DNA from 4 places in the Peribacillus sp. Bi134 genome. Region 1 is predicted to be linked to each of the others. Evidence: riboswitches for the same ligand, from Rfam matches in the RefSeq annotation. Region 1 holds a riboswitch; each other region holds the start of a gene.
The links. A riboswitch is a leader RNA that binds a small molecule or an ion and turns the genes downstream of it on or off. The one in region 1 is predicted to bind cobalamin.
Positions count from the first base shown of each region.

Region 2: it holds a riboswitch for cobalamin, as region 1 does, so the genes downstream of both, LQ188_RS07170 ((2Fe-2S) ferredoxin domain-containing protein) here and LQ188_RS08955 (iron ABC transporter permease) in region 1, are expected to answer to the same signal.
Region 3: it holds a riboswitch for cobalamin, as region 1 does, so the genes downstream of both, metE (5-methyltetrahydropteroyltriglutamate--homocysteine S-methyltransferase) here and LQ188_RS08955 (iron ABC transporter permease) in region 1, are expected to answer to the same signal.
Region 4: it holds a riboswitch for cobalamin, as region 1 does, so the genes downstream of both, LQ188_RS15040 (ribonucleoside-diphosphate reductase subunit alpha) here and LQ188_RS08955 (iron ABC transporter permease) in region 1, are expected to answer to the same signal.

Region 1 is NZ_CAKKLN010000004.1:68,756-74,108, reverse strand. It holds gene LQ188_RS08970 (VOC family protein) at 1-156, opposite strand, end outside; gene LQ188_RS08965 (ABC transporter substrate-binding protein) at 332-1,321, opposite strand; gene LQ188_RS08960 (heme ABC transporter ATP-binding protein) at 1,349-2,116, opposite strand; gene LQ188_RS08955 (iron ABC transporter permease) at 2,113-3,141, opposite strand; cobalamin riboswitch at 3,385-3,574, opposite strand; gene LQ188_RS08950 (GNAT family N-acetyltransferase) at 3,682-4,191, opposite strand; gene LQ188_RS08945 (L-cystine transporter) at 4,489-5,353, shown strand, end outside.
Region 2 is NZ_CAKKLN010000003.1:256,888-262,240, reverse strand. It holds gene cbiQ (cobalt ECF transporter T component CbiQ) at 1-651, opposite strand, end outside; gene LQ188_RS07185 (energy-coupling factor ABC transporter substrate-binding protein) at 638-949, opposite strand; gene LQ188_RS07180 (energy-coupling factor ABC transporter permease) at 951-1,694, opposite strand; gene LQ188_RS07175 (hypothetical protein) at 1,729-1,887, opposite strand; cobalamin riboswitch at 1,870-2,066, opposite strand; cobalamin riboswitch at 2,268-2,458, shown strand; gene LQ188_RS07170 ((2Fe-2S) ferredoxin domain-containing protein) at 2,610-2,978, shown strand; gene cobJ (precorrin-3B C(17)-methyltransferase) at 2,993-4,630, shown strand; gene LQ188_RS07160 (sirohydrochlorin chelatase) at 4,649-5,353, shown strand, end outside.
Region 3 is NZ_CAKKLN010000017.1:4,056-9,408, reverse strand. It holds gene LQ188_RS25610 (ABC-2 family transporter protein) at 1-342, shown strand, start outside; gene LQ188_RS25605 (acyl-CoA thioesterase) at 385-861, opposite strand; gene metE (5-methyltetrahydropteroyltriglutamate--homocysteine S-methyltransferase) at 858-3,164, opposite strand; cobalamin riboswitch at 3,310-3,501, opposite strand; gene LQ188_RS25595 (potassium channel family protein) at 3,746-4,165, shown strand; gene bcp (thioredoxin-dependent thiol peroxidase) at 4,228-4,698, shown strand; gene LQ188_RS25585 (aminopeptidase) at 4,710-5,353, shown strand, end outside.
Region 4 is NZ_CAKKLN010000006.1:248,577-253,929, reverse strand. It holds gene LQ188_RS15055 (SulP family inorganic anion transporter) at 1-1,111, shown strand, start outside; gene LQ188_RS15050 (hypothetical protein) at 1,197-1,343, shown strand; gene LQ188_RS15045 (manganese-dependent inorganic pyrophosphatase) at 1,438-2,367, opposite strand; cobalamin riboswitch at 2,660-2,841, shown strand; gene LQ188_RS15040 (ribonucleoside-diphosphate reductase subunit alpha) at 2,979-5,276, shown strand; gene LQ188_RS15035 (ribonucleotide-diphosphate reductase subunit beta) at 5,326-5,353, shown strand, end outside.

The DNA.
Region 1 (5,353 bases):
TTCCCATAAGCCGACCCAGCTTTTGTTTTCCTCGATCCAAAAGAAGGCAGTATCTTCATCCCTCCAAGCTAGTTTCAAGCCTATTTTCTTATAAAAATCCATAGAGATCTCCAGGTTCTTGACTGGTAAATGGGCTTCATATAAACCTTCTATCATATTAGATTCTCCTTCTCCTATAACTTTCATTTTTACGAATTATGATCTGCCAAACAAAATAATTCAAGAAACCGATCCTATTATCCTTCTAATTGGATATAGTAAAACCCGAACAAGGACACGTCTCATTCGTGTCAATTATTCGGGTCATTTGTTCAGCATCCGCTTGGTCGGTTCAAAACTTCTCGGGATAGAGTCCTTCCGCTACTGTCCGTAAGGCTAGTGGTGCACGAATCCCTTCGGCGCCCGCTGAAAGAGGAAGCACGATGATTGCTTTATTTCGAATGGCCGGTACATCCGCCAGTTCACTTTTATTTAATAAGAATGCTTCTTTTTGCTTTATGGGGATATCTCCGTAATCAATGATGGCAAAAACATCCGGATTCCGATCGACGACTTCTTCCCAACTGACCTCAGGCCACCCCCCTTCCGTATCACCAAAAATGTTCTGGCCGCCAGCCATGGAAATGATTCCTGTCATGTAATTATTTTTCGCTGCCGTTCTCGGGACTTCTTCACCGCTGTCATATACGAAAACGTTTTTGGGCTTGCCTGCACTTTCGATTTTTGCTGTAGTTTCTTTTATTTCCCGTTGCATCTCTTTGATGACTTCCGCTGCTTTTTCTTCTACATGAAAGATGCGTCCAATATTCTCAATATCTTTATACACATCTTCTATTGTCGGTGTTGACATATTGGAAGACTCTTGGATATATGTATTGATTCCCGCTTCTTTTAGCTCTTGGACGGTTCCTAACGTTTGTTCCGTAAAGGCGCTTTTCCAGCCTGCATATGCAAAATCCGGCTCAGCTTCAAAGAAAACTTCTTTTGATGGGTATTCCTTGGAAAGCACAGGCACTGTTTCATAGGCATCTTTATACTTTGGCAAAATTTCGTCATCCAAATAAGCCGTACCTGCCATTGAATCCTGCAACCCCAATGCAAGCATGATTTCCGTCGCATGCTGGTTTAGCGTAACCGCACGTTTTGGTGCCTCTGCATAGGTGAATTCATGATCCAGATTAGTGATGACCACTTTTTCTTTTCCACCTTTTTCGCTCTGTTTGCCTCCGTCCTTTGAAGCTTCCTCGGAGTTATTGCAAGCGCCCAATATCATCATTGCCAAAAAAATGATGCTTAACAAAATCTTTCGGTAAACAGTCATATACTTTACCTCATATCCATTGTTTTTTTATATATGTGCTAAAAAGGTGATATGCGTCTTTTGCGTGATGGGGTGTATGCCGATTTCCGTTTCCACCCCGAACACCTTCCTTATCATTTTTGTCGTCAATACAGCTTCTGGTGTTCCGGATGTGATCACTTTGCCATTTTGGATGACATATATATGATCACAATACATGGCTGCCAAGTTTATATCATGCAGAGCTGTCAAGACGGTAACGTCCAGCTTTTTTACAAGGTCCAGCAATTGGAGCTGATGCCTGATGTCTAAATGATTCGTTGGTTCATCCAGGATGATGATATTCGCTTCCTGGGCAAGGGCACGGGCTATGAGGACACGTTGTTTCTCACCACCCGACAAGCTCATGAAACTCCTGTCTTCAAATCCACTCATTTCAACGCGAGCTAATGCTTGATTGACGATTCCTCTATCTATCTCCGTATCTCCCTGAAATAACCGCTTATGAGGATGCCGTCCCATCCAAACCATCTCTTGTACACTAAAGTCGAAGGTCAGGGATGTTTCCTGACTGACAACCGCCATTTCCCTGGCTGTTTGTTTCTGTGAAAGCCGGTAAAGGTCACGGCCGTCCAGGTGAACAGCTCCCGTATGAGGCTTCAAGATCCGAGAAGCATTTTTTAATAAAGTGGATTTCCCACTCCCATTCGGACCGATCAGCCCAACGAACTGCCCAGTTTTTATTTGCAGTGATATATCCTCAATGATAGGAGTGTCCAGAATTGAATAGGATACTTCTTCAATAGCTAATCTCACTTGCCCCCACCTCCAAATGAATATGAACTTCGCCGCAAAAGCCAAATGAAGAATGGTCCTCCGCAAAGTGCGGTGACAACCCCAATCGGAAGTTCTTGAGGTGCCAGGACCAGCCGGGCACAAACATCTGACCAAATGACGAGGATCATGCCAATCAATATGCTGCATGAAAGAACACGTTTATGGTCTGTCCCGACCAATAGCCGGGCTAAATGCGGTACGACCAGACCGATGAACCCAATCGAACCGCTTACAGCCACAACTGTTCCCGTAACAAGGGATGTAATGATGATCAGAACTTTACGGAAGGCTTCCATATTGACTCCGAGCGTCGCGGCTACTTCTTCACCCATCAATAAGATATTGAGGGAGCGGGATTGTACGATAAGGAACAAGGAAACCACAAGCACCACAACCGCTGGAATCGGTATGTATTCCCATTTTGCCCCCGCTAAGCTGCCCATCATCCAAAACATCGCTTCACGGATGCCGGAATCTTTTGGTGCAAGAGTGACAATGAAATTAGTGACGGCAGACATGATCATTGAAATGGCTACACCCGCCAATAACAGCCTTGTCGTTTGAATTCTCCCTCCCACTTGAGCCAATAAATACACGGAAAGCATCGCAGCCATGGCCCCCAGGAAGGCACCGAATGATAACGCATATTGACCGAATATAGGAAGCGCCCCAAAAAGAATGACAAGGGTTGCAGCAACAGAGGAACCAGATGAAATGCCCAGAATATACGGATCTGCAAGTGAATTGCGCACCAAGGCCTGGATGACGACACCCACTACGGATAATCCCGCACCTACCACCGCACCGAGCAATACACGGGGCAGGCGGATATCCCAAATGATCCGCTCTTGTGCGATACTCCAATTCACCTCCAGAAAACCACCGATAAAAGGCAGATGCCCTAAGGCAATCTTCCAAACCGTTATTGCTGACATCTTAACTGGCCCAAGGGTAACAGCGAATGTAACTGATAATAAAAGGATGCACAGCAAGAAAAATAGCAGAAAACGAAACCTGCGCTTGGCATTTCTCTCAAAATGAGGTTCTTCAAGCACATCCCCTCTCTCTTTCAATGAGCTTCTAATCAATGACTCTTCCAATGATGAAATCCTCCTTCAAAAAAAAAACACAAAAAAACCCCAATCCTTTTAACAAAGAATGGAGTTACGAGTATAGGCCAAAAAATACGGAAGGACCTAAGTCCGCCTTTTCTTACTCTCGAACACCTCTCCTCTCAGCGAAGGAAAAATTGGTGATGCTCACTGGGTAGGTCTCCTGGCTTCCAGATCAACATTTCCTTTCGTCTTCCCTGACTGACGGTCAAGTGACATCCTGAAAGAAAACTCCTTGGTTACAGTGGCGCGACCACTCGGGATTTGCACCCGATTCCCTGTTACCCTTTGTTCACACAAAGGCACCCAGCGGCAAATATATGAACTTCGCAAAATTTTCCAAACATTAAATACAACGTTAGTATAGTATACTCCCTATCTTTTCACAATTAAAAAAATGGGAATGCGGTCTATTAGTAGAGGAATATGGATTTATAGATTCTTTCTATAATGGTAGAATGTTAGCTTTTGACCAGTATCTGCACTAATTTCCTCATTAATCGAAATCCGTTCAAAACCGTTTTTCACTAAAACCTTTTGGGAAGCGATATTGTCGCTTGTCGTTTTGGCATGTATTTGAGTCACATTCAATTCCGGCGCCAGATTAACCAAAAGCTTTAAAGCTTTGTTCGCAATCCCTTTTTGCGTAAACGCTTCTCCGATTCTATAACCAACATGTGCCGTACCTTTTATTGGGTCGATATCCACAAGATTAATTCTGCCGACGATTATGCCTGAACCATCCTTAATCAAATAAAAAGAGGAGATAGCATCTTCTTGCTCTTTTAATAATTCCTTATGCCTGATTCCAAACGTTCCAAAGCTATAATAATCATCTCCCCGGCCTGGGACCGTTTGCTCGAAAAACCTTCTATTATTGCATTCAAATGCAAATAACGCTTGTGCATCCTGTTCATTAAGCCTGTCAATGTATATATCCATCATTCCTTCATCCTTTCAAAAAAACGCTAAGCATATGCGGCCTGATATATCATTCAAGAAAACCAAGTGCTTATCCTTCCTGATAAATATATATAATGAAAGGATTTATAACTAGCTTGTTCCAGCCACCCTTTATTGTTCCCTCTAACCCATTTCGTGAATAGAGATAAATACATGAATTACTTGAAAAGTCAAAAATAAATTATTTTCTTCTGGTAAAAAATAAACGGATGATGTATCATAGTCTTCAGATATTCATTATTCTCATTTGGTTAATCGGAATTAGGAGGAATATATATGATTGGTTATGTGTTTTTAAATCTTGCCATAATGCTCGTTCTTTTAGGCGTTTTATTTTACATGAATAAGAAGCATATTTCCTTTACAAAAAGGGTCTTTACTGGACTTGGTTTAGGGATTGTATTCGGACTTCTTTTGCAGTATTTCTATGAACCTCAGTCAGAAGCGATCGTTAAATCGGTCGATTGGTTTAACATTGTAGGTTCAGGCTATGTCAAGTTCCTGCAAATGATCGTCATGCCGCTTGTCTTCATTTCGATCTTATCCGCATTCACAAGATTGAAACTGACTAGCAATATTGGAAAAATCAGTGTCCTGATCATCGGGATCCTGCTTGGAACGACCGCAATTGCAGCAGCTGTTGGGATCACCTCAGCAACTGTATTCAATTTGGAAGCCGTTCAAATTGAGCAAGGGGAAGCGGAGTTAAGCCGCGGGGATCAAATATCGGAAACATACGGTACGATTCAGGATAAAACGATGCCGCAGCAAATCCTTGAGTTGATTCCGTCCAATCCGTTCCTTGATTTAACGGGTGCACGTCCGACATCAACCATTTCCGTTGTAATTTTTGCTGCATTTCTTGGGATTGCCTATTTAGGGGTCAAAAGGAAACAGCCTGAACATGCTGAATTTTTTGCTAAAATAGTAGATACATTGCACAGCATCATCATGCGCGTTGTAACATTGATCCTGCGTTTAACACCTTACGGGATCTTGGCGATCATGACGAAGACTGTAGCTACGAGTGATTTGGATGCAATCCTGAAATTGGGGAAATTCGTCGGTGCCTCTTATGTCGCCCTGATTGTCATGTTCCTCATCCATCTGTTATTGCTGATGCTTGCAGGATTGAATCCAA
Region 2 (5,353 bases), on a different contig from region 1:
GGCCATCGTCAATTGCCCAGAGCGCTGCAATACTCCTAAAAATAAAGACGAGATTAGTAATCCGAGAGATCGTATGCCTTTCCTTAATGAAACATACCCTAGCCGTGAAGCTTGTGCTTGATGAATGGCCAAAGCTGTATCTAAAAAAATAAAGATGAAGCGATAGGTCAATTCTATTAAATCAATCAATAAGGAAGGCACTTTAAGTTTTCGCAACACGGATAGGATGACGGTAATGGGTGTAGTTAAGGTAAGGAAATATAAACAGCTGATACTGCCGAATACGACAGTGATCAAATTGGACACCGTACCGACGCTGTCATCGCTGATGAATATTTGCCAGTTCCCGACCTTCCAGGACCACCATATATTCGATATCGAAGTAAATTCGCTTGTGAAAGAAAAAAGGATGGTAATTGTTCCAGATAGTATAAAAAATCCTGGCAATAGAAGTAATTTCAGATAATAGGAAAGCGGGATTTTTGCCGCAAAAATGATTAAAGCGCTCATCACCGTAAAAGTGATGAGCGAAACGGTCATATCCCTTACCGTTAACGAAAACAGCAAAAGGGAAAGTGCAAAAACCATCTTTTCCAACGGATGAACATCCTTTAGCCCATTGAAATAGGCATATTTATCAATGAGTAACATGCTTCGATTTTTCTGTCAGTTCTTGTTTGGTTTGCTTATTCCTTTGTCTCATCACGCCAATGAAGTATCCAATGAAACCGGCTCCGATTGCAGCTTGAAGCGCAAATAATAAGCTTTCGGTTTCTGCACCTGGCGGCTCCCATATACTGTTGAACCATGGCTTGTATTCCGGATGGATCTTAGTGATGGCTTCCTCAGCTTCGCCGTCGGCACCGCCAAATTCCGTTCCTTGTTGGGTGATTAACGGTATGGTTGCAAGAATGACAACCAGGAAAAGCAGCAGTAGACTTTTTTTCATATTAACGGGCCTCCTTAGAAAAAACTCGCAGCAATTTCAATTCACCTAGATTGTATTTTTTCAAGAAATTCATTACGACGACTGTCAATAACCCCTCACTGATTGCCAAGGGAATTTGGGTCAGGGCAAAAATACCTGCAAATTTACTGAAAGAGGCCATGAATCCTCCTACCTCGGAAGGAAAAGCAAGAGCAAGTTGAACGGAAGTGACCACATAGGTTCCTAAATCTCCAAAAGCAGCTGCCAAGAAAACGGCAAGTGAAAAAGACCACCCCAATTTAGTTGCGCCCTTGAAGACAAAGTAAGCAATGAACGGTCCGCAAACGGCCATGGAAAATGCATTGGCCCCTAATGTCGTCAATCCTCCGTGAGCCAGTAAAACAGCTTGAAATAACAGAACGATGGAGCCAACGACACTCATGGCCAATGGTCCGAATAATATGGAACCCAAACCAACTCCGGTAGGGTGTGAAGAACTTCCCGTAACGGAAGGAATCTTTAGGGCCGATAAAATAAATACAAATGCGCCCGATAGGCCAAGTATCATTTTTGTTTCTGGATTTTCCCTAACTTTGGATCTAATGGACCGGTAACCCAAGATTAAAAATGGAAACGTCACGGCCCACCAGAATATAGCCCATTCAATGGGTAAAAAGCCCTCCATGATATGCATGGCCATTGCCCGGTTCGGGATAAAAAGCAATAAGATGACAAAATAAATAATTTTCCAATTGGTTCTTTTCATTCTTTCTCCTTTCAATACTTTTAAATTTTTCTGATCAATCTTGAGAAGAAAAGCGGCGCCCAACATAAAAAGCACTTCTCTCAAAGGAAAGAAGTGCGTAATGAACAGGAATTTTGCAGCATGAAGCAATCATGGGCCATTCTGCCTGATCCGCACGCCCATCCTCGTAGGCTGAAACAGTTTCACGTTTCATGGCAGGTCTCCTGGCTTTGGTTCATCATCCCATTACATCCTTCCCATCTCATTTGACAGTGGATTAAAGCTAAAGTAATAGGACTTCCCTTTACAGTGGCGGGACCGCTCCGGATTTTCACCGGCTTCCCTTTTAAGTTGAATTCCGAGAAATTCAACACCATAAAACTTATGTAATTATTTTGAAAATTCTCGTATAGTGTACCATAAAGAAATAATTTCAGCTACACTATCTTTTTTTTCGGGACGGATTTTGTTGCAAGGAAAGGATTTTAACTGGTTTTACACTATTAAACTTTTCTAAACAGTCGGAATAAACTATTGAATTTTGATAAAGTTGTTATATGATAGATTAAGTTAGTTAGAAATGTATAATAAAACCAAATATTTCATTTTAAAAGTGCCCTTGTGTGAATAAGCAAGGGATAATAGGGAAATCGGTGAAAATCCGATGCAGCCCCCGCTACTGTAAACGCTGATGAAATTGTCGATAACCACTGGCATGATGCCGGGAAGGGACAAAGTAAAATGAAGCGTAAGCCAGGAAACCTGCTTTTAAAATTGCATGATACTTTTCGGAGGGAAAGGTAGAAGGACTATGACGATTTTGGAAGGATTTGGCATGTTTGCCTTTGGCTTCTCATTCATATAGTTTTTTTAAAACCTTGACTCTAATGTTAAGGTTTTTTATTTTGCCTTTTCCCTGAACTCAGGAGGAAGAAGATGACTACTTGGAACTTGATGGGTACAAATACGCATCTGTTGATTTGTAATGGGAGCAGCTGCATGAAAAAGGGCGGGGAAGAAGTAACCCAAGCGATTCGCGATGAAATTACTTCAAAGGGACTTGATTTGAAAATCCATACAACCAGGACACGCTGTAACGGAAGATGTAAGGATGCCTGCGTTGTGATTGCCTATCCCCAAGGAAACTGGTATCGAGTGGAAACGCCTGAATTCGGTCGGCAGATCGTCAGTAATATCGATGATGGTGAATTTGTTCCACAGATGATCTATCAATTCAATGATGGGGAAATGACCCCTAATCCAGATTTTCCTGCTCATACGGGTATTTCAAAGAACAAAGCGTAAAAGGAGATGTCTTAATGAGTACTAACGGTAAATTATTCGTCGTGGGCTTTGGGCCCGGGAATTTTGAACACATTACCAAACGTGCCGTCGAAGCCCTTCAAGAAAGTGACTACATCATTGGTTATAAAACTTATGTTGAACTCATTCAGGGACTGCTTACAGATCAAACGATCATTAGTACGGGGATGACTGAAGAAGTATCACGTGCACAGGAAGCAGTGAAACAAGCGGAGCTGGGAAAGAAAGTGGCGGTGATTTCCAGTGGGGATGCCGGAGTTTACGGGATGGCAGGGTTGGTTTATGAAGTATTGATTGAGAAAGGCTGGAAAGAAGAAACTGGTGTGGGCATTGAAGTCATTCCTGGCATTTCTGCAATCAACTCATGTGCGTCTTTACTCGGGGCACCAGTCATGCACGATTCGTGTACGATCAGCCTCAGTGATCATTTAACTCCTTGGGAACTGATCGCTAAAAGGGTTGAAGCAGCTGCAATGGCAGACTTTGTCATTGCACTTTATAATCCGCGCAGCGGCAGGCGGACCCGGCAAATTGTTGAAACACAGAAAATTCTCCTTCGCTACCGCTCGCCGGATACACCTGTCGGGTTGGTGAAAAGTGCTTATCGCGATAGGCAGGATATTGTCATAACCAATTTGCAGGATATGTTGAATCACGATATTGGAATGTTGACCACCGTCATTATCGGTAATTCATCCACCTTTTTATATGATGACAAAATCATCACACCAAGAGGCTATCAGAGAAAATATACTTTGAATTCGGAAAAGCAAACATTGAAGCCGCATCAGCGACTGCAAAAAGAAGCGGAACCGTGGGCATTAGATCAAGAGGCCTTAACCGAGTCCGCTGGAGGAGTTGGATTACTTACAAAAGCACCAGAAAAGAAGCCAGCTTCCTTTGAAATGGCAATGGAGGCCCTGTCAAGAGTCAAGGGTCAAACCGTTAAGCAATCCATTCAGCCGATTGTTCAGCAAAAAATGGAGTCGGTATTCGAACTTGCCGTTAGTCCAGGTGTGGCGAATAAACAATTCACTCCCAAACAAATGATGACACTTGCGGAAGTTGTTGGGGAAAAGGGAACGATGGAATACACGCCAAATCATAAAATCGTCTTAAAGATTCCGACAACGGATCCGGAAGTCATAACGGGGAAATTGCAATCAGCAAACTTTCTTTTGTCGCCGATTGGAGATGTACTGACACTAAAAGCCTGTGATTTCTGTGATGGTGAAAAAGCGGAATCCATTCCTTATGCGGACGAAATACACCGGGTGCTTGGCGGAATGAAAATGCCCAAGGAACTGAACATCGGTTTTAATGGGTGTGGGATGGCTTGTTATAGTGCTGTGATGGATGATATCGGGATTGTCTTCCGAAAAGGGAAGTTCGACTTATTTCTTGGAGCTAAACCGGTTGGAAGAACAGCCCATCCGGGTCAGCCGGTGGCGGAAGGCATTGAACCGGAACAGCTTGTTGAACTGATTACGGACATTGTCGGGGAGTATAAGCAAAATGCCCATCCAAATGAGCGGCTTTTTAAATACTTCAAACGTTCGAAAAAGATACAGAATTTTTCTTATCAGGACATCGCTCCCAAAATAAATATAGAGCCTGCGCCTTGTGAAGACTAATCTAGAGGAGGAAAGTAAATGAAAGCAGTTTTGTTCGTAGGACACGGAAGCCGGTTGGCTTCGGGAAATGAAGAAGTCCGTCATTTTATTAAGAATATGATTCCGGCAATGGACGAGCGTTTCATGGTGGAAACGTGCTTCTTGGAATTTGCGGCACCGAATATATCCGAAGGAATTGATAATTGTGTAAAACGAGGGGCTACTGAAGTTATCGTCATACCGATCATTTTGTTGCATGCAGGACATTCGAAATTACATATCCCAGCTGAAATAGAGGATGGGAAAACCAAGTATCCAGAAGTGAAATTCACATATGGCCAAACGATCGGGGTCCACCATGATGTATTGACGATCCTGACAGACCGTCTTGAGGAAGCGGGATTCGATACGACCTCTGAACATTCTGAGACAGCGATATTGCTAATTGGCCGAGGTGGCAGTGATGCTGATGCAAATAGTGATATATATAAAATTTCACGATTATTATGGGAAAAATTAAGCGTTAAATGGGTCGAAACAGCCTTCATGGGTGTAACGGACCCTCACGTTGATGAAGGTATTGAACGATGCATCCGATTAGGGGCAAAAAAAATAGTGATGCTGCCATATTTCCTCTTCACTGGTGTGTTGATGGAAAGAATGGAGGATATGCTGAAAGGCTATCAAGAGCAATATCATGATCGAGAATTCATTTTGGCAAAGTATTTTGGATATCATCCAACC
Region 3 (5,353 bases), on a different contig from region 1:
ATTTTTGCAATAGGCGGGGCCCTTGCTTATGCAGCCATATTCGTTGCGATAGCAAGCATTGGTTTCTGGTCGGATGCGAAAACATCCATCATGCCAATGATATACAATATCGGGAACTATGGGCGCTATCCTGTTGATATTTATAATAAGGTCATTCGTTTTGTCCTTACATGGGTGCTGCCATTCGCGTTTGTTGGTGTCTATCCGGCATCTTATTTCCTTAGAAAAGAAGAGTGGTATGCATATGCATTTGCCACACCTGTAATTGGGGTAGCCTTTTTCATGATATCCGTATTCATATGGAATCAGGGAGTGAAGAGGTACCGCGGGGCAGGGAACTGAAAGAAACCCCTTCAACAGCATTCATGTTGAAGGGGTTTTTGTTTATTTGCGTTTATTCTTTCTTTCAATATATCTTGCTTGTGCTTGAACATATAGCTGCTTTTCCACTTCGGTTTCCGGAATGACCTGTGGTACGTTTGTCGGCTTACCGTCTTCATCAATGGCCAGCATCGTTAAAAAAGCACGGGCCGTAAGCTGTTTCTCACCTGTTAATAGGTTTTCGCGCTCCACTTTCACGAATACCTCCATTGATGTGCGATGGGCACATGTGACATAAGCTTCAAGGTTGATCGCATCCCCCGTCTTGATGGGGGCCAAAAAATCAAAAGAGTCGCTTGAAGCAGTCACAACGGGTTTTCGACAATGGCGCATAGCTGAAATGCAGGCTATTTTATCAACATAGGCCATTACTTTTCCGCCAAAGATGGTATTGTGATGATTTGTATCCGGTGGAAAAACAAGGTCGGTTAAAAAAGTCCGTGACTGCTGTGTTGGGTGGGCAACGTGCTTTTCAATCATTTGCCGGTTGGTTTAGCTAACAGGTTTTCACGGACGATTTTTGCTGCTTCGACCATGTTTTTCAGGGATGCGACGGTTTCCGGGATACCCCTTGTTTTCAGTCCGCAGTCAGGATTGATCCAAAACTGGTCTTTATCCAATACCTTGATCCCACGTTCGATCATATCGACCATTTCTTCCACTGCCGGCACACGCGGGCTGTGAATATCATACACACCCAGACCAATACCTTTTTCATATGTTTTTTCCTCGAATGCGGAAGCAAGCTCCCCATGACTGCGGGATGTTTCGATGGAAATTACATCGGCGTCGAGGGAGGAGATGACATCCATGAAACTGTTGAAGTCGCAATAGCACATATGCGTATGAATTTGGGTTGTATCCTCCACGCTTGATGTCGATATCAAGAACGAATTCACAGCCCAGTTCAAATATTCGTCGCGATCGCTTTTTTTCAATGGCAGACCTTCTCTAAGTGCAGGCTCATCGACCTGAATCATTTTGATTCCAGCGGATTCCAATGCAATCACTTCTTTTTCCAAAGCGAGTGCCAGCTGATAGCATACATTCTCCCTGGAAATATCATCACGGACAAATGACCAGTTCAAAATCGTAACAGGACCTGTAAGCATTCCCTTTACCGTCTTCTTCGTCAGTGATTGTGCGTATACACTTTCCCTGACTGTCATCGGTTCGATGAAATGGATGTCGCCGTAGATGACTGGCGGTTTCACACAGCGGGATCCATAGGATTGTACCCACCCCTTTTCTAAAAAGACGAATCCACCTAACTTATGGCCGAAGTATTCAACCATATCCGTTCGTTCGAATTCCCCATGAACAAGGACATCCAAACCGATTTCTTCTTGGATTTCGATCCACCTGCCGATTTCTTCGTTAACGAATGTTTCATATTGCGAAGCGGTCCATTCTCGTCTTTTGAATTTCCCGCGTGCTTGTTTAACATCAAATGTCTGCGGAAAGCTGCCGATCGTAGTAGAAGGAAGAAAAGGCAATTTGAAAAATGCCTGTTGTTTTTGGTAACGCTCTTTAAATGGAAGCTGACGGCCGGCGGTCCTGGTTTTAACCTTTTCGACATTGGATTTTACAGTTCCGTGATTCCGGGCATTTGAACTTGCTAACGTTTGAAGCGTGAATTTATTTGCATCGACTTTCTCGGCGATTGCTTCAAAGCCTTGATTATTCCCTTTGACCAAGAGTGTGATTTCCTCGAGTTTCTCATCAGCGAAAGCAAGGGCCTCTTTCACTTCGTTTGATAGGGCGGTTTCATTACGAACGGTCACCGGGACATGAAGCAGGGAACAAGAGGGCTGAAGCCAGATTCGGTCTTCGGCTACCATTGTCTTAAGAGTCTCGATCAATTGGATTTTTTTCGATAAATCAGAAAGCCAAATGTTTTTTCCGTCAATCACACCTGCAGCAAGCACTTTGTCCTTCGGAAAGCCGAATGCTTCCAGGTTGCTTAGATTCCTCCCTTTGTCATGTACAAAATCAAGACCGATTCCTTGGACTTGTAATTCGATGACTTCCTGGTAATGTTCCACGGCATCAAAGTATGTTTGTAGCATGATGTTCAGGTTTGGTGCTGCTTCATTCAGTTTTTCATAGAGGTAAGTAACAGTTTGCATATCTTCTTTGGAAATCGATGAAACAAGTGAAGGTTCGTCCATTTGAACCCACTTCACGCCTTCTTGCTCCAACTCCCGGAGGATTTGCGTGTATAGGGGAAGCAGGCTCAGGATGATGCCAGGGATATCTTGTTTTTTGAAGCCTTTGGAAAGGGAGATGAAAGTATAAGGACCGATCAACACTGGCTTTGTTTCAATTCCTAGCTTTTCCTTGGCTTCCCGATATGCTGCAAGTGGTTTATTTTCCGTTAACGTCAGCTGTGGCACCTTTAATTCAGGGACAATATAGTGATAGTTCGTATTGAACCATTTCGTCATTTCGGAAGCGACTTCATCATTGTTTCCGCGAGCCATTGAATAATAAACGGAAAGGGGAACGCTTCCGCTTTCATAGGCTGAATAACGTTCAGGAACAAGACCGAACATTACGGACATATCGAGCATTTGATCATAGAAAGTGAAGTCGTTGACAGGAATGATATCAATGCCTCGTTTCTTCTGTTTTTGTAAGTTGCCTAAACGGATGGCTTTTAGTTGTGCCGTAAATTCTGCTTCATCGATTTTACCGGACCAGTAAGCTTCCAATGTACGTTTCCATTCACGATCTTCCCCGATTCGAGGGTAACCCAAACTACTGCTTTTCAATATTCCCATCCTCCTATATTCATTTAATTGAGCAATAAAAAAAGCATTCCTAACCGTCAAAAGAGATGGTTAGAAATGCTTAAAATAAAGAGGCATGCAAAATGCCCCTTACAATTATAAGGTCCCTAACACCTCCCTATCTCCCGTAGGTTAAAACAGTGTTGTCGAAATAGGCAGGTCTCCTGACTTAGGGATTAACATTAGCGGCGGGCCTTCCCGATCCGTTGATCAGTGGCATTGGATGGCGCTAACACTCCCATTACAGTGGCGGGACCGTGCCGGAATTACACCGGACTTCCCTTTTAATCCTAATTTAAAATTAGGAACCTATTTCCACATATGAAATTTGATAAAACCTGTCTTGATAACTGTTTGCAGGTTAAAAATTTATAAAATAAAAACTATTATAAAAATTTAGACAATCTTAACATATCCGACCAAAAGGGTCAACATGGAAAAACGATTCAGGAAAAGTATCCGGTTATAAGGCGTGTGGGTGATAAGGATGAGGTCTGTTCCTAAAAAAGAATATATTGTTTGGACAGGGAGTATGTATAGAGGAAGTGGCGTTTTGAAATGGGGCGTGGGGGATGACTTTCTACATCTTGATTGCAGGAATCATTTTTTGCATGGTGATGAGCATTCGTACGTTATTTCTTGTTGAGTCGGGAGGAAAGAAGTTTTCTCTGGAGGATATGCTGTGGCTTGGCAATTTATATGCGACGATATTAGTTGGATTTGCACTGATTTATTTATTATACGAACTTCAGAATCATTCGGTGATTCTTGATATGGGCAATCGATTGGATGGCACTTTCTATGAACAGTTGAAGACTTCTTTTTATTTTAGTGCGATGACGATGTTTTCTGTAGGGTATGGAGATATAGCCCCGATTGGAATGGGCAGGATGATAGCTACGATTCAGGCTTTCATCGGTTATACACTGCCGGCAGCGTTCGTGATCCGGACGGTGATCGATTTGGAGCACAAAGATAGGAAGGATAAATGAAAGTTGTGTTTCTTTCGATTATTGGGTACTCTTACCATAATGAAAGAAATGGAGGGTTCAATATGACTGTTAAAATTGGAGAAAAAGCACCTGATTTCAAGCTCCCTGCAAACAATGGTGAAATGGTGTCCCTATCGGATTTTAAGGGGAAATATATTGTTTTATATTTTTATCCAAAAGATATGACGCCAGGTTGCACGACGGAGGCCTGTGATTTCCGGGACCATAATGAGCAATTTGAGGAATTGAACGCGGTCATCATTGGAATCAGCCCAGACCCAGCTGCACGTCATGAAAAATTCATCGAAAAACATGGATTGCCTTTTCTGCTGCTGGCTGATGAAAATCATGAAGCGGCTAAAATCTTTGATGTGTGGCAGTTGAAAAAGAACTTCGGCAAGGAGTATATGGGCATTGAACGTTCAACTTTCCTGATTGATAAGGCTGGTATGGTAGTCAAAGAATGGCGTAAAGTAAAGGTCAAAGGCCATGTCGAAGAAGCTCTTCAAACTCTTCGCGACCTCGAAAAATAAGGGACAGGCAGATGAAGGATGAGCGAATAACGAAGCTTGCAGCCAGGCTGATTCATCATTCGATACAATTACAGCCAAAAGAGAGAATCCTCATACGGGGGAATATCAATACGAAACCATTATTGAAAGAGCTGATTGATGAAATATACAGAGTGGGTGCTTATCCATATGTAGAACTCGAAGACGATGAAATAAGCCGCCACCTGTTACAAGGGAATGTAAAGGAACAACTTGACACCTCTTCACAATGGGCCTTGAAGAAATATAAGGATATCGATGCGGTAATCATCATCACCGGGGAAGAAAACGATGTGGAAATGACCGATGTTCCCATCGAGAGGCACCGTCTTCAAGGGGAGGCTATGAATTCCCCCACTCTTTTCTATGTAAACAACCGACGTTGGGTCTTGCTTAATTATCCCACCAACGCATCAGCGCAAAAAGCCGGCATGACCTTCGACAGGTACGAAGATTTTCTTTTGAATGTATGCAACATGGATTACGGGAAAATGGAGACGGCCTTGAAACCGTTAAAACAATTGATGGAACGAACTGACAAAGTCAGGATCGTTTCGCCAGGAACAGATTTGACCTTTTCCATCAAAGGTATGCCGGCCGTCATATGTGCCGGAAAAAAGAATTTACCTGATGGGGA
Region 4 (5,353 bases), on a different contig from region 1:
CCCGAAACCGGTCATGACTGGTTTTGTGAATTCTTTAGCCATCTTGATTTTCACGGCACAGCTTACCCATTTCGTGGGCGAAACGTGGATCATGTATGTCATGACAGCCGTTTCATTAGCAATCATTTATCTTTTTCCGCTGATCACGAAAGTCATACCTTCACCACTTGTCGCCATCATATTCATGACGGTCGTTGCAGTTACCACAGGGGCTACGGTGCGGACGGTTGGGGATATGGGGCAATTGACCGAAGCGCTCCCGATGTTCATGCTTCCAGACATCCCTTTGACCTTCGAAACTTTGGCAATCATTTTCCCTTATTCCATTGCCCTTGCATTTGTTGGGCTGCTTGAATCGTTATTGACAGCTCAAATTGTCGATGAGATGACTGACACGGACAGTAATAAAAATAGGGAAGCCAAGGGCCAGGGGATTTCGAATATAATCGCCGGATGTTTTGGAGGCATGGCAGGATGTGCGATGATTGGCCAATCCGGTATCAACATTAAATCAGGTGGAAGGGGCCGGCTCTCGACATTTGTAGCGGGAGCATTCCTTATGGTATTAATCGTGGTATTGAATGATGTCCTTATTAAAATACCGATGGCTGCACTTGTCGCAGTCATGATCATGGTTTCAATCGGGACATTTGACTGGTCTTCCCTAAAGAGGCTCACTAAAGCTCCTAAGTCGGATGCAGCCGTGATGATCGTGACGGTCCTCATTGTTCTTTATACACATGACTTATCAAAAGGGGTATTTGCCGGAGTGCTTTTGAGCATGATTTTCTTCTCGGCTAAAATTTCTAAAGTGGCAGCAGAGAAAAAGGAAGATATCCAGGCTAAGAAAATCACTTATCGTATCAGCGGACAAATATTTTTTGCTTCTGTCCAGGACTTTGTTTCGAAGTTTGACTTCAAGGAAAAAGCCGATGCAATCGTCATCGACTTCTCCCATTCCAAGATCTGGGATGCTTCAGCAGTCGGTGCTGTTGATACGGTTATCCTTAAATATCAGCTTCTGGGAATACCTGTCCAAGTCCAAGGGCTCGATGAAGAAAGTTCGTCATTGCTTGAAAAACTCGCCACCTCAGAAAGTAAAATATCTTGAAGAAGTAACATTCTGCTGAATAGAAACTTTTCAAACCGACAAAATAGATAATATGAATCATTTCCTTTTGAAAGGAGCGAAAAGCATGACACCCGAGCAGGATTATACAGCAGCAAATCTGTCACCGGATTTATTGAATGAACTGAAAAGCTTTGAAAGCAAACTAGGCGAGGAAGCCAATAAAGAATTGATTGTCATCGCCTATGAAAAAGAAAAGGAAGCCTTGAATTAAGAAAAAAGACTCAAACATCCTTAATGGATGGTTGAGTCTTTTTTTGCATGTACAGTAAAAGGATGCCCAAATAATGAGCATCCCTTTTCCTTTATTACTTGCTGAATACGTCCGTTAAGACCGGAACGATTTGTTTTTTACGCGATACAACGCCTTCTAAGACGGCGATGTTGTTGTTTAATGAAACGTCGTATGCTTTTTCCACTGCATAAGCCGCTTTACCAAGAGCCAAGGCAACAGAATCATTAGTCAAGATATCCGTTACGACGAATAGGAATAAGTCCAATTCCTTGACAGCGATTACCGCTTCAATCGCCGCTTCCAATTCAGCTTGCTTAGCAAGGACTTCGTTTGGATCCACAGCATTTACTTGTGCAATCTCCACTTTAGCCAATCCCATGGAAAATTCCTTTGCATCAAGTGTGATGAGCTGGGCGATCGTTTTGTCGCTCAAGTCAGCTCCCGCCTTCAACATTTCCAAGCCATATGTTTCAGCGTCGACTCCCGCAATGGCAGCCAATTCCATAGCTGCTGCAACGTCTTGCTCCGTGCATGTAGGTGATTTGAACAATAAAGAATCGGAAATGATGGCAGACAGCATAAGACCTGCGATTGCTTTAGGAACTTCAATGCCGTTTTCTTTATAAATTTTATTTAAAATGGTTGCCGTACAGCCAACTGGTTCCGCACGGTAATATAAAGGATCGCTCGTTTCGAAGTTAGCGATACGGTGGTGGTCGATAACTTCCAACACACGGACTTGGTCAATATCTTCAGCACTTTGCTGGCGTTCGTTATGATCGACCAAGATTACGCCATCAGCTTCCCCTGCAACTTTTTCCACAAGACGGGGAGCATCGAATTTGAATTGGTCCAATGCATATTGAGTTTCACCATTCACTTCACCCAGACGAACTGGTTCAGCGTTGATACCTAACTGCTTTTTCAGATCTGCATAAGCGATTGCTGAACAGATTGTGTCTGTATCCGGGTTTTTATGTCCAAAAACTAATACTTTTTCCAAGATTTTATCCCCTTTTTCATAAATATTTTTCCGCGAATCCCCTCACCGCAATAAGGGAGAGCCACCTTTACTAGACACTTTATTTTAACACAAAATCCCGTAAAATCAGCGCTTGAATTATCCATTCCCCAATAAAATCTTTCATTCCTTCACCCTCTGCCATCACTTTGTCAATAGATAAGGGTTGGTTTTTTTCAAATATATTAGTTGAATTATCATCGTATATGGCTTACGATAATATAAGCAGAAATACTAGATATTGATTACATAATCTATACCAATAACTATATATAGAATTTTTATAATCCAAGGTGCCAGTGATGGCTGAAAAGGGAATCCGGTGTAAACCCGGAACTGTCCCCGCAACTGTAAATGTGACGAAATGAGAAACCCACTGTATAGCTCTCTATACGGGAAGGACTCAAAGTAGGATGATCATGAGTCAGGAGACCTGCCTTGAATTTTTCACGTTTCTTATTCTTCGGGGATTGAGATGATGAAACGATAGTATAACGGCTATTTTTTCATGGCTCTTTTATTCTATCGTTTGATCCGCTCAATTCTTTGGGCGGTTTTTTTATTTTAGCGGAAGTTAACAAGGAGGATTATTAATGACTCAAACATATAACTCTACCATAAGTGAAAATGAAACAGAAAAGAAATCCATCCAGCTTGAGATGTTATCGAAGGAATTCGAAGGCCGTCTCGATATGGAAAAGTTCAAAAAGCGTTTTACAAAATGGCTTGATCGCAAAAGTGACTCAACCGAAGAACAGGCATCAAAAAAACTGATTCAGCTCGCTCTTGAGGGTGTGGATATCGATGCTCCGGATTGGACATTCGTTGCCGCAGCAGAACTGTTGAATACAATGTATAGGGATGCACAAGCCAATCGAGGTTATGCAAGCAAGAGTTATGGCCCATTCTATGAGCTGATCACAGGTCTCTCCCAGCTTTCGGAAGGTCAGCGTTATCCAATTTACAAGCCAGAACTGCTATCTTCATATACAAAAGCGGAAATTGAGGAATTGGGCTCGGTGATCGACCCGGAAAAAGATAAATTATTCTCATACATAGGCATCTACTTATTGAACGACCGCTATCTGGCCCGCCCAAAAAAGGACAAGGTCTACGAACTGCCGCAAGAACGTTTCATGATCATCGCGATGGAAATCATGCGAATGGAAAAAACGGAGCACCGCCTGCAACTTATAAAAGAAGCATACTGGGCCATGTCCAACCTTTATATGACCGTTGCGACTCCTACACTCTCCAATGCTGGGAAAACACATGGACAGTTAAGCTCTTGCTTTATCGACGCGATTGAAGATTCCATTGATGGCATCTATCTATCAAACTACGATGCAGCAAAAGTATCTAAATTCGGCGGCGGTGTAGGCCTTTACGTTGGTAAGGTTCGCTCGCTTGGTTCTGATATCCGGGGTTTCTCTGGAAATAGTTCCGGCACGACTCCCTGGATTCGACTATTCAACCAGACAGCTGTAAGTGTCGATCAATTGGGTCAACGTAAAGGTGCCATCGCGATTTACTTGGATGCCTGGCATAAAGATATCATGAGCTTCCTCGATTTGAAGACACAAAACGGGGATGACAGATTAAAAGCCCATGATATATTTACAGGCGTTTGCATACCGGATTTATTCATGGAGGCTGTACGCGACAGAAAAGAATGGTATCTTTTCGATCCGCATACCGTCAAGCAAACCCTTGGATTTTCACTTGAAGATCTTTATGACGAGAAGAAAGGCGAAGGAAGCTTCAGGAAACATTATGCACTTGCTGTCGAGGCCGCAGAAAATGGCACGCTTCCAAACTACAGCTTTGAAAAAATCAATGCGATGGACATCATGAAAAGCATCATGATTTCTCAATTAGAAGAAGGCGTACCGTATATGTTCTACCGCGATGAAGTGAATCGGAAGAATCCCAATAAACATAAAGGTATGATTTATTGTTCCAACCTTTGTACGGAGATTGCCCAAAACCTAAGCCCTTCGACGATCACGGATGAATATGAAACAGAAGATGGAGATGTTGTTGTGGTTCGTAAAAGCGGCGATTTCGTTGTCTGCAACCTTTCATCCATTAACTTGCCACGGGCGGTGGGCAGCGATGTTTTGGAAAGATTGATTCCCATTCAGATCCGTATGCTGGACAATGTCATTGATGTGAATAATCTTCCTGTCAAACAAGCATCCATCTCGAACAAACGTTACCGGGCAATTGGTTTAGGAACGTTTGGATGGCATCATTTACTTGCCACACAGAATATTTATTGGGAATCCGATGAGGCTGTTCAATATGCCGATGCTTTATACGAAAAGATCGCTTACTTAACAATCAAGGCATCCAACGAATTGGCCAAGGAAAAAGGATCATACCCATATTTTGAAGGATCTGATTGGCATACAGGGGACTATTTCGAACTGCGTGACTATACAGATCAAAAATGGATGGATTTAAAAGCAGACGTACAGGAACACGGAACCCGTAATGGATATTTAATGGCGATTGCCCCCAATTCATCGACAGCCAAAATCGGTAATTCCACGGATGGCATCGACCCTTTGTATGAAATTGAATTTTACGAAGAAAAGAAAAACTTCAAATTCAAGGTGACCGCACCAGGCTTGACGCCAAATACGTATGAATATTATAAAAAGACGCGATTCAATTTGGACCAACTGGAAAGCATCAGGCAAAATGCAGCCCGACAACGCCATATTGACCAAGCAATCAGCTTTAATCTGTATGTACACAATACAATCAAAGCGAAGGTCCTGTTGGATATACATTTAACGGCATGGGAAAGCGGGTTGAAATCAACGTATTATGTTCGTTCGACTTCTTCCGAATATGACAATGCCTGCGAAAGCTGTTCAAGTTAACGACAATCAATCATGACCCAGTAATCTATTCTTAAAGGAGTTTTCACGAATGACCAATCATATCAAAAAAATTCGGA